3 regions of the Bacillus sp. FG16 genome follow, and region 3 is predicted to be linked to each of the others. Evidence: riboswitches for the same ligand, from Rfam matches in the RefSeq annotation. Region 3 holds a riboswitch; each other region holds the start of a gene.
The links. A riboswitch is a leader RNA that binds a small molecule or an ion and turns the genes downstream of it on or off. The one in region 3 is predicted to bind cyclic di-GMP.
Positions count from the first base shown of each region.

Region 1: another riboswitch for cyclic di-GMP. It lies ahead of ACODS7_RS17780 (methyl-accepting chemotaxis protein); the one in region 3 lies ahead of ACODS7_RS28125 (WxL domain-containing protein).
Region 2: another riboswitch for cyclic di-GMP. It lies ahead of ACODS7_RS14855 (SpaA isopeptide-forming pilin-related protein); the one in region 3 lies ahead of ACODS7_RS28125 (WxL domain-containing protein).

Region 1 covers NZ_JBMDKC010000047.1:28,679-33,352, forward strand. Annotated here, with positions in the region: gene thiM (hydroxyethylthiazole kinase) at 1-481, shown strand, start outside; gene thiE (thiamine phosphate synthase) at 496-1,155, shown strand; gene ACODS7_RS17775 (anaerobic C4-dicarboxylate transporter family protein) at 1,271-2,584, opposite strand; cyclic di-GMP riboswitch class I at 2,867-2,951, shown strand; gene ACODS7_RS17780 (methyl-accepting chemotaxis protein) at 3,085-4,674, shown strand, end outside.
Region 2 covers NZ_JBMDKC010000035.1:43,220-47,893, reverse strand. Annotated here, with positions in the region: partial or broken gene ACODS7_RS14855 (SpaA isopeptide-forming pilin-related protein) at 1-2,658, opposite strand, end outside; cyclic di-GMP riboswitch class I at 2,720-2,812, opposite strand; gene ACODS7_RS14850 (TetR/AcrR family transcriptional regulator) at 2,985-3,521, opposite strand; gene ACODS7_RS14845 (DUF975 family protein) at 4,089-4,674, opposite strand, start outside.
Region 3 covers NZ_JBMDKC010000123.1:6,147-10,820, reverse strand. Annotated here, with positions in the region: gene ACODS7_RS28135 (ATP-binding protein) at 1-697, shown strand, start outside; gene ACODS7_RS28130 (ATP-binding protein) at 694-1,914, shown strand; cyclic di-GMP riboswitch class I at 2,161-2,249, shown strand; cyclic di-GMP riboswitch class I at 2,321-2,409, shown strand; cyclic di-GMP riboswitch class I at 2,481-2,569, shown strand; gene ACODS7_RS28125 (WxL domain-containing protein) at 2,722-4,674, shown strand, end outside.

The DNA of each region.
Region 1 (4,674 bases), on a different contig from region 3:
TATTCCGGCTGAAATCGATTTAGCAATTATCCGCGGAAATGCGGCTGAAATAGCAAACGTTATTAATGAGAAATGGGAAATTAAAGGGGTAGACGCTGGTACTGGAAATGGAAATGTTGTAAGTATTGCAAGGCAGGCAGCAGATGAACTAAATACAGTTGCGGTCATTACTGGAAAAGAAGATGTTGTTACAGATGGAGAGCGAACTGTTCTTATTCGAAATGGTCATCCTATTTTAACAAAAGTTACGGGAACAGGGTGTTTACTAACTTCGGTAATAGGAGCATTTGTAGCAGTTGAAAAAGATTATGTAAAAGCAGCAGTAGCCGCATTAACGTTTTATGGTGTAGCTGCAGAACTGGCAGCTGCTAAAACAGTAGAAAAAGGGCCAGGTAGTTTCCAAATTGAATTTTTAAATCAATTAGCGAATACAACTTCAGCTGATATGGAGAAGTATGGGAAGATTGAGGAGTTAGAGTAAGGGGGATGAAACACATGATGCGCATTGAAACAAAGAAAATGTCTAACCTATTACAAGTGTATTTTATTATGGGAAGCAATAACTGCACGAAGGATCCTTTAACTGTATTGAAAGAAGCGTTAGATGGTGGAGTGACACTTTTTCAATTTCGTGAAAAGGGGGAAGGTTCTTTAATTGGAGAGGATAGAGTGCGTTTTGCAAAAGAATTGCAGACTCTTTGTAAGGAATATAGTGTTCCTTTCATTGTAAATGATGATGTAGAATTAGCCATTGAATTAGATGCAGATGGTGTTCATGTAGGACAAGATGATGAAGGAATTACATCTGTTCGTGAAAAAATGGGAGATAAAATTATCGGTGTATCTGCTCATACAATTGAAGAAGCACGCTTTGCAATCGAACATGGAGCAGATTATTTAGGCGTTGGACCTATTTTCCCAACGAGTACGAAAAAAGATACGAAAGCGGTTCAAGGAACGAAAGGATTAGCTTATTTTAGAGAACAAGGAATTACAGTGCCAATCGTTGGTATTGGCGGGATTACAATTGAAAATACAGCGGCAGTTATAGAGGCGGGTGCGGAAGGTGTTTCAGTTATTTCAGCAATTAGTTTAGCTGAATCTGCGTATGAAAGTACGAGAAAATTAGCTGAAGAAGTAAAGAGAAGTTTGTAGGGAAGGACGTGTAGTATTTTAAGTGCTACATGGAGAAATGGACTGCCCCAAATTTTAAACAAACGTTTGATTAAAAAAGCACAAACCTTTTTAAATAAAGGTTTGTGCTTTTTCTTTAAAACATAATAGAAATTAAAAGCATTCCAATGCCGATAGAAGTAAATGTTGCGATTAAACCTGGAATCATAAAGCTATGATTTAATACGTATTTACCGATACCTGTTGTACCAGTACGGTCAAAGTTAATGGCAGCAACGATTGTTCCATAGTTTGGAATGAAGAAATATCCGTTTACTGCAGGGAACATCGCAATCAGTAGTGCTGGTGGAATACCAAGGGATAGTCCAAGTGGCATTAAGGCACGTACTGTTGCTGCTTGGCTGTACAGTAAAATAGATAGAATGAATAGCGCGATGGCAAATAGCCAAGGTGCACTTGTTACTAAATGCTGAATGGATCCTTGAATCATATTTAAGTTTCCGTTAAAGAAAGTATCTCCCATCCAAGCGATACCGAAAATAGCAACAACTGCTGTTGCCCCTGCTTTAAAGACGTTACCAGACACAATGCTTTCTACATTTGGTTTACAGAAAATAATAATAAGAGCCGCGATAGTTAACATAACCATCTCAATTGTGTTCGGCATGGAAAGACGAGCTAACTTCCCATCAACTATCCATCCTGGACGAAGTGCTTCAAATGAACCAAGAAGTACAACAAGGAAGGTTCCAACTAGGAAAAGGATAACTGATAATTTGGCGCCTTTTACACCTACAAATTCTTTTTTCTCTTCAAGTTTAGGAATCATTCCTTCGTTTAATCGTTTTAAGTATTCAGGGTCTTCATTTAATTCTTTTCCCATCTTACTAGCAACGAATGCTGCTAACATACAAGCAATGAAAGTAGAAGGGATACTTACTTTTAAAATATCTAATAAGGTAATTTTATAGTCAGCGAACATTGCTAAAAGAGCAACTGTGGCAGCTGAAATCGGACTAGCTGTAATTGCTTGCTGAGAAGCGATTACGGCAATCGACATTGGGCGTTCCGGTCTAATCCCTGATTCACGAGAGACTTCTGCAATAACAGGAAGTACAGAATAGGCAACGTGACCAGTACCTGCACATAGTGTGAATAAATAAGTAACAATTGGAGCAAAAAAAGTAATACGCTTTGGATTTTTTCGCAATGCTTTTTCAGCTAGATGAACAAGATAGTCCATTCCACCAGCAGCTTGCAAAGCACCAGCAGCTGTAATTACTGCCAAAATCATGAGCATTACATCAATAGGAGGCGCGGTCGGTTGTAAGTGGAAGACAAAAACGAGTATTGCCATACCAACTCCACCCATTACTCCTAAACCAACTCCGCCTAGGCGTGCACCAATAAAAATACAGAGTAACAAGGTAAGAAATTGTAGCCAAAACATGATAAACTACCTCCGAAATTCATTAATTAAGATATATTCGAATAGTTTAATTTGAATGAAAATTAAATAAATACCCGAAGAAATCCTTGTTATTTATACATTTTTTATTATATAACACAAAAAAAGTAACATTCACGTACTTTTTGAAATTATTTCGAAAAAGCAATGCGTTAAAAATTTGTATTTATATCTCTAAATAAGTAGACATTTTGATTTATATGTTGTAATCTTTGAAAGAGAATAAATTAATTCTCATAGAACTCCCATATCGTTCAACTCGTTCAGCGAGAAAGGCAAACTGATGGAAACATGAGGACGCAAAACTACAGGAGCTAAGGTCGAAAGGCTATGCTAGCCAGTTACCGGACGGATAGGGTTGGTCTTGGCCAATGCTTTTACATTGGCTTTTTTTTATTCTCGAATATATTGAGAAACATTTTCAAACAAAATATTCGTATATTTTGTTTTTTTGTTATGTTAATTAAGGAAGGTGGATATTAATGAAAAAGTATTGGCATAAGTTAACGTTTCTTCAAAAGAACGTCTTATTAACCGTACTAGTTATTTTGACGCTTGTTGGAAGTATGGGCGCGTTAAGTTTCAACATGTTTCAAAATAGTATGATGTCTTTATTTGAAAGACAGTCTATTGAAACAGGAGATACTGTAATAAATCAATTAGACGCAGAATTAGTGAAAGATCTTGCGAAAGATCCTACAGCCCAAAAGGAGAAGAAGGAAAAGTTAAAAGAGCAATTAGATGAAGTGACAAAAGATTTAAAAAGTGTTGGACAAACGTATATTACGGGAGCAAAACCCAATGACAAACGAGAATTACAAATCGTTGGTTTGACTACAGAGTTAACAAATGCAGTACCTGTAAAGCCGGGTGACTATTATGAACAACCAGCTCATTGGATGAAGGCATACGATAAAGTGATAGATACGAAAAAGGCACAAATGACAGAAGTATATGAAGATGAACTAGGCTCATGGGTGACAATATTAGAGCCCATTACGGATGGAGAAAAAAATATTGTCGCAATTGTTGCGGCAGATGTAGATGCTTCTGTTATTCCAGATACAAAGAAGAAATTTATGATGCAAGGTTTACTATTCATTTGTATTTCATTAGCTATTGCGACTGTTATTCAATTCTTTATTGTTCGTAATTCGTTAGCCCCATTAAAAGACCTAAGAGAGGGATTACGTAAAGTTGGTGAGGGTGATTTAAGTATTAAATTAAAAGAAAGACCAGATGACATTGGTATTATTAATACTTATTTCAATGCAACGATTGAGAAATTTAAAGGAATTATAGATAAAGTAAAACAAACTGCAGAGCAAGTTTCTTCTTCATCACAAGAATTATCGGCAAGTACTGAGGAAAACAGTATGGCAGTTCAAGAAATTGCAGGTTCCATGGAAGGTTTAAGAGTAGGAGCACAGTCTCAAGAAACTTCAGTACAACAATGCTTAGGAATTGTGCACGGAATGGAAAATAAGGTGGAAGAGATAACTGGGGCTGCGAAACTGGTTGCGGTTGCCTCAGAAGGTATGGAGCAACATTCAATTGAAGGTAATGAAGTAATTGGACAAATTATTAATCAAATGAATTTAATCCAAAATGCAGTAAAAGATTTATCTTCGATTATTTATTCATTGGAAACAAGATCGAAGGAAATTAGTGATATCGTAACCGTAATTACAGGTATTTCAAATCAAACCAATTTACTTGCGTTAAATGCTTCTATTGAAGCTTCACGTGCTGGGGCTGCTGGAAGAGGATTTGCAGTGGTCGCTGATGAAGTACGTAAATTAGCTGAGCAAACTGAAACGTCAGCGAAAGATATAGCTAAATTAATTGGGGAAACACAAGCTGAAGCAGAAGAGGCTGTAGTTTCAATGCAAAAAGGTTCAAAAGAAGTAGAATCTGGAATTACTCTTGTTCAAAGTAGTGGTGCGTTCTTCGAGAAAATTTCAAAATCAGCACATTCTGTTACGGACCAAGTTAAGGCGGTTTCTAGCAATTCAGGTGATATTTTGCAAAATAGCCAAAATATCGTTCAAGTTGTAAATGAACTATCACAT
Region 2 (4,674 bases), on a different contig from region 3:
TTTATCTGTTTTTACTTCCTTTACTACTGTTCCAGCTTCATCTTGCACTTCAAAGACTACACCTTTTAATGCTTTTTTGTTATCTTTATCTACTTTTGTAATTTCTACTGAACCTTTATCTAACTGTTCATTTTCTACTTTCAATGATAGGACTGTTGTCATACCTTTTGTAATTTCGAATGATACTGAATCTGTTAGCTTTTTGTAGCCAGGTAAGCTTTTCGTCTCTACTAATTTGTACTTTCCTACTAATAAATCAGAGATTTTTGCTTTACCATCTTTATCTGTTTTTACTTCTGTTACTACTTTGCCTTGCTCATCTTGCACTTCGAAGACTACGCCCTCTAATACTTTTTGACTATCTTTATCTATTTTTGTAATTTCTACTGAACCTTTGTCTAACTGCTCATTTTCTACTTTTATTGCTAAAGCTTTTGTCATACCTTTTTTTATTTCAAATGGTACTGGTTCTGTTAGCTTTTTATAACCTGGTAAGCTTTTCGTCTCTACTAATTTGTACTTTCCTACTGATAGATCTGAAACGTTTGCTTTTCCATCTTTATCTGTTACTACTTTTCTTACTACGCCATCTTTCTCATCTTGGACTTCAAATTCGACACCGGCTAATACTGCCCCGTTTTCTTTGTCCACTTTTGTAATTTCTATATTACCTTTGTCTACCATTGCATTTTCCACTTGTATTGGGAATATGCCGTCCCCTGTTACATTTACTTCGAACTCTGTTTCTTTTAATTGGTAGCCTTCAGGTGCTTTTGTTTCTTTTAAAATATATTTTCCTGGTGCTAACGGTTTAGAGATTGCCTTACCATCTTTATCTGTAACAATATGTTCGACTACTACACCGTCTTTTACTATATCAAACTCTGCATTTGCTAATGGTTTTTCACCATTTTCCGAATCAATTTTCTTTACTTCAATTTGACCCTTTTGCATAGTGTTTTTAATTTCAATTGTTTTTGTTTCTCCAGCTTGAAGTGTAACCTCTACTGGGCTTGTTAATTTTTGATATCCTTCTGGCGCTACTGTTTCATAAACTTTATACGTCCCAGGAGCTAAAGTTTGAGGTACTGAAAAACCTTTTTCGTCCGTTTTCAGTTTTGCAACAACTTCATTTGCACTATTTCGAACTTCAAATTCGGCACCTTTTAACCCTTTATTCGAATCCTCAGCATCTATTTTATGAATTGATACTGTACCGTCTTTTGGAGCTTCAGGCGGCGTAATGGTTACTTCTTTTGATGTTAATGTTTTATCATCAAAATGTAATTCTGCTTTATTAGGAATCTTCTTATCTACGTAAGAAGATAAGTCTGCATTATTTTTAATTTTCGCCTTAATACTAAGGTTAATTATCTGGTCTTCATATGACTTATAGTCAAAACTCTCACCAAATGTAAATGTTACTTCACTTTTTTGTTTATCTATCTTTAATGTTCCTTTAGAAGTAATATCTTGGCCATTTTGATCATACACCTTTGCCTCTAATACTTCTAAAACATCTTCTAAATCATCACTAATTACCATAGATGTGTATTTAGGCGGATCTTTCGGTATATGTGTACCAACTTGATATTGAATAGGTTGATCCATTTGTGTTAACTGCTGATGTTCTACAGACTTACCAATCTCATCAACTATATTTTTTTCAATGCTAGGTGGATTATCGTCACCTGAACCGGATCCTCCCCCACCACTTACGAATACTTGTCCTACTTTTTCTTCAGTTTTAATATTTTTGCCTTCTAATTTCACTGTATTTTTATGAGGCTTTGCAGCAGGATTTGTAACCTTTGTTTTATATCTTAAAATATAGCCTTTTGAACTGTCTGGAAATTCAATTGTAAATCCAGTCTTTGTTGCATTAATTTTAATGTTAGATAAATCTGCTGGCTTAATATTTGTTGGTGCATAACCATCTTCAAATACAGCCTCTTCTAATACTACGCTGTCTGTAATTAACTCATGCCCAGGTCCTAATGTATCTGTTAATTTAAGATCTTGCATTTCTGTTCCAGTTGCATTTACATATACAAGCCAATCAGCAATTGAAGGATCTTCTTGATTATAAGAACCCCATTTCAATAAATTTTCCGTATTGGGCTGTGGCTTCGGTCTCTCTGTCGTATTATTTACACTTACTTCTTTATTGACGATTTGACCATCAACGTTAAATTCTAATGGAATTTCTTTAACACCATCATATGCTTCTAGACCAAAGTAGAATTCTACGAATAAAGAACCTTTAATGTTATTCTTTCCTTCTACGTAATCACCCATAGTACATGTTAATAGGCCCTTTTTCATCTCACATGTACCAACTGTTTTTCCTTCAGCATCTTTTAAAGGAAAACTCATATTCATAAGGTCTTTTCGAAACTCTTTTGGCATATCAATTGTGAATTGATCTCCACTTTTTATTTTTTCTTTAGCTGACCACTTCACTTCTACTTTCATACCATCTGAGGCTTGATACGGTTCAGATGTCGTGCCATCAGTACGGGAAATATTAATTTCGTCCACTGGACTTTTCATCACAGCAGCTTGAATAACTGGAGCCCACACATTCAGCACTGAAAATAATACTAGAAAAACTAATGAAACCATTGAAATATGCCTTTTAGTACTTTTCATTTGCATAGTTCCCTCCTATTTTTTTATATTTATATAACAAAAAAAAGACCGTCCGGTTGCATCAAAAATGTGCAACCAGACGATCTTAGTAACCAATATGTATTACCGTAGACTCTAAGCTTTGCGGCCTATCCTTTCGAATAGTGTGCTAAAAATATCTTTTATTCTTTTTTTGTTTCATTTTCCTCTTAAACCAAATATTACTATACCGTCTGGACGGTTATAATTCAATACTCTATAAAATTGTTCTATTTTTCTAATAAAAAAAACAATTCACCACTACATTAAATAAGTAATGGTGAATTGTTTTCACATTATATAGTTCGTATATTCTATTTATACGAATTAACAATAAGAGCTTGAATCACTTTTTCTCTTAACTCGGGGCTTAGTCTGCCAACCCCTAAATATTCCGAATACCATAATCCATCTGCTGCTAATCTAATAATTGTTGCACATACTGAATCTATCTCATCGTTTTCTATATTCTTTTGCAGTTGCTGAAATGATTGTTGTAATGGCTCAAGTAATTCAGGTTTTAACATGAATGCTGCCATCATACTACTAGACAACTCTTCTGTTCTTCTCTCATTACTTAATCTTTCCTCTACAAAAGAGCGAACCCATCTCCCTTTCCTCTCTGAGTCTTCCGCTACTTTATTGTAAATAGCGCCCTCATAATCCTCTATCCCTCTGACTATCATACCTTCTATTAAAGCTTCTTTATTTGCAAAGTGATACAATAATCCACCTTTACTTACACCCGCCTCTTTTGCCACTGCTTCTAAGGTTAATTTAGCAACCCCTTTACATTGCACAATTTGAGAAGCGGCCGCCAAAATCTTTTGCCGCGTTATGCTGATACTCATTCCTTTTTAAAACCCCATTTCTACTAAATTTATATAAATACGAATCTTATTTTTAATATTGTTGATTACTACTAAGTATTTTCTTTATACAACAAAAGCTTCATTACCTTTGAATTTTTAGTTACTTATTCTATTAAAAATTTCCATATCATTCAATATGATAACATCAAATACACAACATTGACTATACATCTATACTTTCATATTCATTCCTAATATATCCATTAATAAAATTTACCGATTTAGTCCTTCTTATTACTTTATCCCGCTATTTGCTGGACAGTAAGACCCCCACCTCAAAATTCAGCTAAAACAAAGGAGTTAGGCGGGAGGCGGGCTGCCCATAAATGCCCGATTGGTGAGAACTAATAATCAGTGGGGAATGAACAAAATCCCCACTGATTAAAGTTTCACTTTATATACGCAACATGGACAAGTATATTTCATTTATGTTGCTCCTTTTATTTTTCCTAAAAATAATCTTACCTATTTTTTAGACAAAGTCCTCAAAAAAGAAAACCACCTACCCCCTAAAGAATATAGGGAACAGATGGTTTATGTGTTTTATTAGAAAGTAGTGCCTTCTTTTTTATAATATTCTTTTGAAATCTCTTCATAAAATGCGGCTGATGTCGCGTAGAAATAAGGTGCTAACCATAAGAAACCGATTCCTATAGTAAGAATACTTAATATGAACCAGCCTAAGAAACTTAAGCATAGTAAAAAGTAATCCATTTTATGTCCATTCATCATATGACGACTCTCAGTAATCGCTTGATTCGCTGTATATTCTGGATGATCATTCAAAATAAAATATGTCATAGAATAAGAAAATGATTTAATAATACCTGGAATAATAAGAAGTAATGTCCATAGAGTCAAGTATACATACATTAGTAAATATGTTAAAAACGACTTCATCAACTTACTTCCATCGCTAAACCATCTAAATATATGACCAATGCGAGCATCAGTCCCACGAATTGCATTTAAAACAAGATAATAGGCACCTATTGTTAATGGACCAATAACAAGCATTACAATAATACTTACTGTAAGTGAATCACTTGCCTCTTCCCAACCCCAAAATATCGAGAAAATACCTGTTGTTAGCATTTCAACAGCTCCAATAAGGATTCCAATTAATAAAGTT
Region 3 (4,674 bases):
GCAAAAATTAGCGGTAATTGGGAAAATGGCAGCGACGGTTGGACATGAAATTAAAAATCCACTCGCTTCATTAAAAGGATTTACACAATTACAACGAGAGAAGCATGAAGAGGATCCTATTTATAAACGTATGATTTTTGAAATAGAAAATATGAATAATATGATAAGTGAGTTGATGGAAGTTGCTACATGCAAACCTTCTATTTATAAGAAACATGATGTGGGGAAAATTGTATTACAAGTAATAACAAGTCTTCGCGAAAAAATGAATGAATTAAACGTACAGTTTATTTCTAATGTGGAAGAAAAAACAATAGAAATTGAATGTGATGAACGAAGAATAAGAGGAGTCTTTTTATATACGATAAAAAATGCTTTAGAGGCAATGGAACAAGGTGGCATATTACATGTAAGATTAGAAAATAAAGGGAAAGAGTATGTAATGATCAGCGTGATTGATAATGGTCATGGTATTAAGCAAGAAAACTTAATTCGTGTTACAGAGGCCTTTTATACAACGAAACAAGATAAAATTGGTCTGGGACTTACGGTAGCGAATCGAATTGTCACCGAGCACCTTGGTGAGCTGCATATTTCAAGTGAAAGAGATACTGGAACGAGAATAGACATCATTCTCCCAAGGAAGTGTGGAAATACTGAAATCCAAGTGGAAGAAAAGCTAGGAGTTACCATATGAATAAAGGCTATATATTTAAAAATGAAGAAATAAAGGCGCTGAAAGCATTTTTAAGTTTATTTTTCATTATATTTTTTGTATATGATCTTGCCTATGAATTTATCGTACCATTAATCGGTGGAGAGCAAGAAGGCGTAGGAGAGTTTGAAGATGGCTTAGGCTTATGGCTTTACTTTTTGATGGTGGTATTGTTTTGTATTGGAATATACTTTATGAAATGGAAAAATGTTTTTGCGGTAAAGTATATTATTCTAATTGGCTATAATGTATTAGATTGTATCCATAACATTATGATTTATTATGGTAGCGATGCAGAATTTGACGGTGGAAATATAGTAGAAGGATTTTTTATTTTGTTCGCACCAATCTTTGTGAATAAAAGATATTTCTGGTTAGTTCCAGCGATACTTGTCGGAAAGTATGCTCTTACAGGAATCATTATTCAATCTTCTCTCGTTTTAATTCCAATGGCATTATATAGCGTATTTACTATCATATGTTGGATTATATTTTTGAGGGTTCAGTCTTACGTTCGTACGCTTGAGATGATGGATAAAGAAATAAAACAGACAGAAAAACTAGCAGCTGTTGGAAAGATGGCAACGGTTATTGGTTATAAGATTAGAAGACCTTTAGCAAACTTAAAAAAACTTGTGAATAAACAAGCAGACAAGCATCCAGAGGATAAAATTTATAGTGATATTATGAAACAAGAAGTAGATCGGATTCATATAATTGCTACAGAACTTAGTGGATTTGAGAAATCTAAATCACTAGAATCAGAAACTCATAACATACAAGAAATTATCTCTTATGTTATTCGAGTTATGGAAAAGCCTGCTTTAAAACAAGGAGTCTATATACAAGGTATTTACAGTAAAGACTTACCATCAATTACATGTGATGAAAAACGATTAAAACAGGTCTTTTTTAATTTAATTAAAAATGCAATTGAAGCAATGTCAGTTGGCGGAACAATTACGATTAAAGTTACTGTAAAAGATGGAATCATCATTCAAGTGAAAGATGAGGGATGCGGCATTCCGAAAGATAAAATTCCAAAGTTAAATGAAGCCTTTTATACAACGAAAGAAACAGGAACTGGTCTAGGTTTAGTAGTTACAGAAAAAATTATTAAAGACCACAACGGTAAAATGAGTTTTGAAAGTGAAGTTGGGGTTGGAACGACGGTTGAGGTTATGTTACCACTGCATTAAATAGAAAAAACATCACTTCCAAATAAGTGATGTTTTTCTATTTTATCTTGCTATTTGTGGATAGTAAAAATCTCATTTTATCGATAAAGAATGTATGATGTATTTCTAAGATCAAAATGTTTTTTTAAGTTTTTATTATGGATTTTTCAGTGAAAAATTTAGACTATAAAAATTAATTGTTTTTTTCTAAAAAAACTATTTTCTTTTTTGGGTTTTAATGGTATATTCAAAACACGATAAATAAATACCTATTTTTGGCACACTATTCGAAAGGATAGGTCGCAAAGCTAAGAGTCTAAAGTAATGAAAATTACTATGATAGTCTGGTTGCAGTTTGGATTTTCACACATAGTTGTATGTATGAAAATCGAAGAGGCAACCGGATTTTTTATTGTCTCAAAAAGAAAAAATAAATGGGCACACTATTCGAAAGGATAGGTCGCAAAGCTAAGAGTCTAAGGTAATGAAAATTACTATGATAGTCTGGTTGCAGTTTGGATTTTCACACATAGTTGTATGTATGAAAATCGAAGAGGCAACCGGATTTTTTATTGTCTCAAAAAGAAAAAATAAATGGGCACACTATTCGAAAGGATAGGTCGCAAAGCTAAGAGTCTAAGGTAATGAAAATTACTATGATAGTCTGGTTGCAGTTTGGATTTTCACACATGTTGTGATGTATGAAAATCGAAAAGGCAACCAGGCTTTTTATTTTCTAGGAATACACATTATGATTGTAAATTTAGCTGAATAATAAATTTAATGTTCAAAATATTCGGTTCATAAGAAGTGAGGGAGGGAAGTACATTGCAAAATCAAATAGGTAAATTTGGGCGTATACTTCTCGCTGGAGGAATATTATTTACGCAAGTTGGTGTGCTAGATTACTCTGCAACGAAAGTTTATGCGGTTACAAACGACGAGCAAGGACGTTTTATCGTTCATATGGATAAACAAGAAATAAAAGTTGATGAAAATGTAGTATTAAAGATTACAAATACAAATAAACAAGATGCTAATATCGAGCTGAAATTATCTAATGAACAGCTGTTCAATGAAGCAGAAACAAAAAAAATGAACGAAAACAATAAAGCGATTCAAAACATTTCAGTAACAGAAGATCACATTGTAAAAATTGAAAAGAATGAACAAAGTAATTTTATCGGTGACGTATATGTAGTCATTCAAATGAAAAAAGCTGGAGAGTACAAATTTGAACCGATAGTGAAGTTTGAAGGGAATGAAAAGAAAATTGAATCTCCTTCTCTACATGTTGTAGAGAAAAAAGAGGCTTTAAATGTAGCTATTTCTGATGAAAATCCAAAGGCTTCAGAGGAAGTTATGAAAAAAGAAATCAGTGAAAAAGTGAAAGTATCGGAAGAAAATAAAAAACAAGAAATAAATGCTACTAACGCTGAAGTTCCAAAAGAAACGAAGACTTTAGCGAAAGAAAAGGTTAATGAAGAACTCATACCAAAGGAAAATGAATTAAAAGAGAGCAATAGGATAAACGAAAGTAATCAGGAATTACCTGCTATTCAACCTGAGAAGGCATTAAAGAGCCAATCTCTACTAGCTGCTAGTCCTGTTACAAGTATTCTTAAATATCCAAATGTAAAAGTAATAAATAATAGAACAGGTGAAGGGCCTTCTATCTTGGGTAAATATGCTTTTAGATTTGTTTGGAGCCCACAAGTAACATATGAGGTAAAGGGTAGTAGCAATGATAGAAGTGGTCAAAGTCAATATACATTTAGAAATTCAAATAGAGAACAGTATGTATTAGTAAAAAAAGCTGGTGAATATCAAGGGAAATGGATAGATGTCCGTATTAATATTCACTCTATGACAGCTTCATCTGTAGATGTTAAAACACCAATAACTAAAGATGATGCAAAAAACTTTTTACAATTATATGGGAACGGAAGGTCAGGACAAACTTATAATGCTTCCTTTGAATTTTATGAACACGGAACAAGTAAAAAAGTACCATTAACAGCAATGTGGAATTTCAAAAGGATAAACAGTTATAAAAATGTTACGTTACGTAATGATGGTAGTCATTTAACGAATTTATACGTGTATGATACGAGTTCAATTAGGTATCAAGACAAAGGGAATAATAAAATAGAGTTTTCTGGAACAGCAGGCCCAGTAGCTACTCCAGAAGCAGATATGACAATTACATTTGATAATTTAACAGAATTACCGCTAGAAGTTAGGTTAAATGCTTCAGGTGTTAATGTATCATACGATCAATTAGCGATTGCACAAATTGAAATTCCAGCTCCAAGTGTAATAGGAGATATTGTGGAAGATAATTCCCGTCAACTTTCTTATAAGGTATATCAAAATATGCCTGCTCAATCGAAAGACATTCACTATGCGAAATCTTTTGTATTAGAAAGTGAAGTGAATAAGGATTTTACTGTGAATAATGTTTCCATTCAAGATGTGGAGAGTGGAGATGATGTAAGTAGCTTCTTTGATATTAGCAGGAAAAACAATAAAGTCACTGCGGTTGCGAAAGCAAATGCGCTAAAAACAGAAGAATTCAACGGGAAAATTTACGAGATGACAATTACAGGTTCTCCTGTAAAAGGTGCTGATGTAATGAAATATTACAAAAATGGTTATCTTGAAATACCGGTGTCAGCTAAAAATTATTTAGATGGTGATAAGAATGGGCAAGATAGTAATCGAGATGGAGTCGCAAAAATAAGCTATAAAGGTATTCCAACTGGGAAACCAGTCCCACAA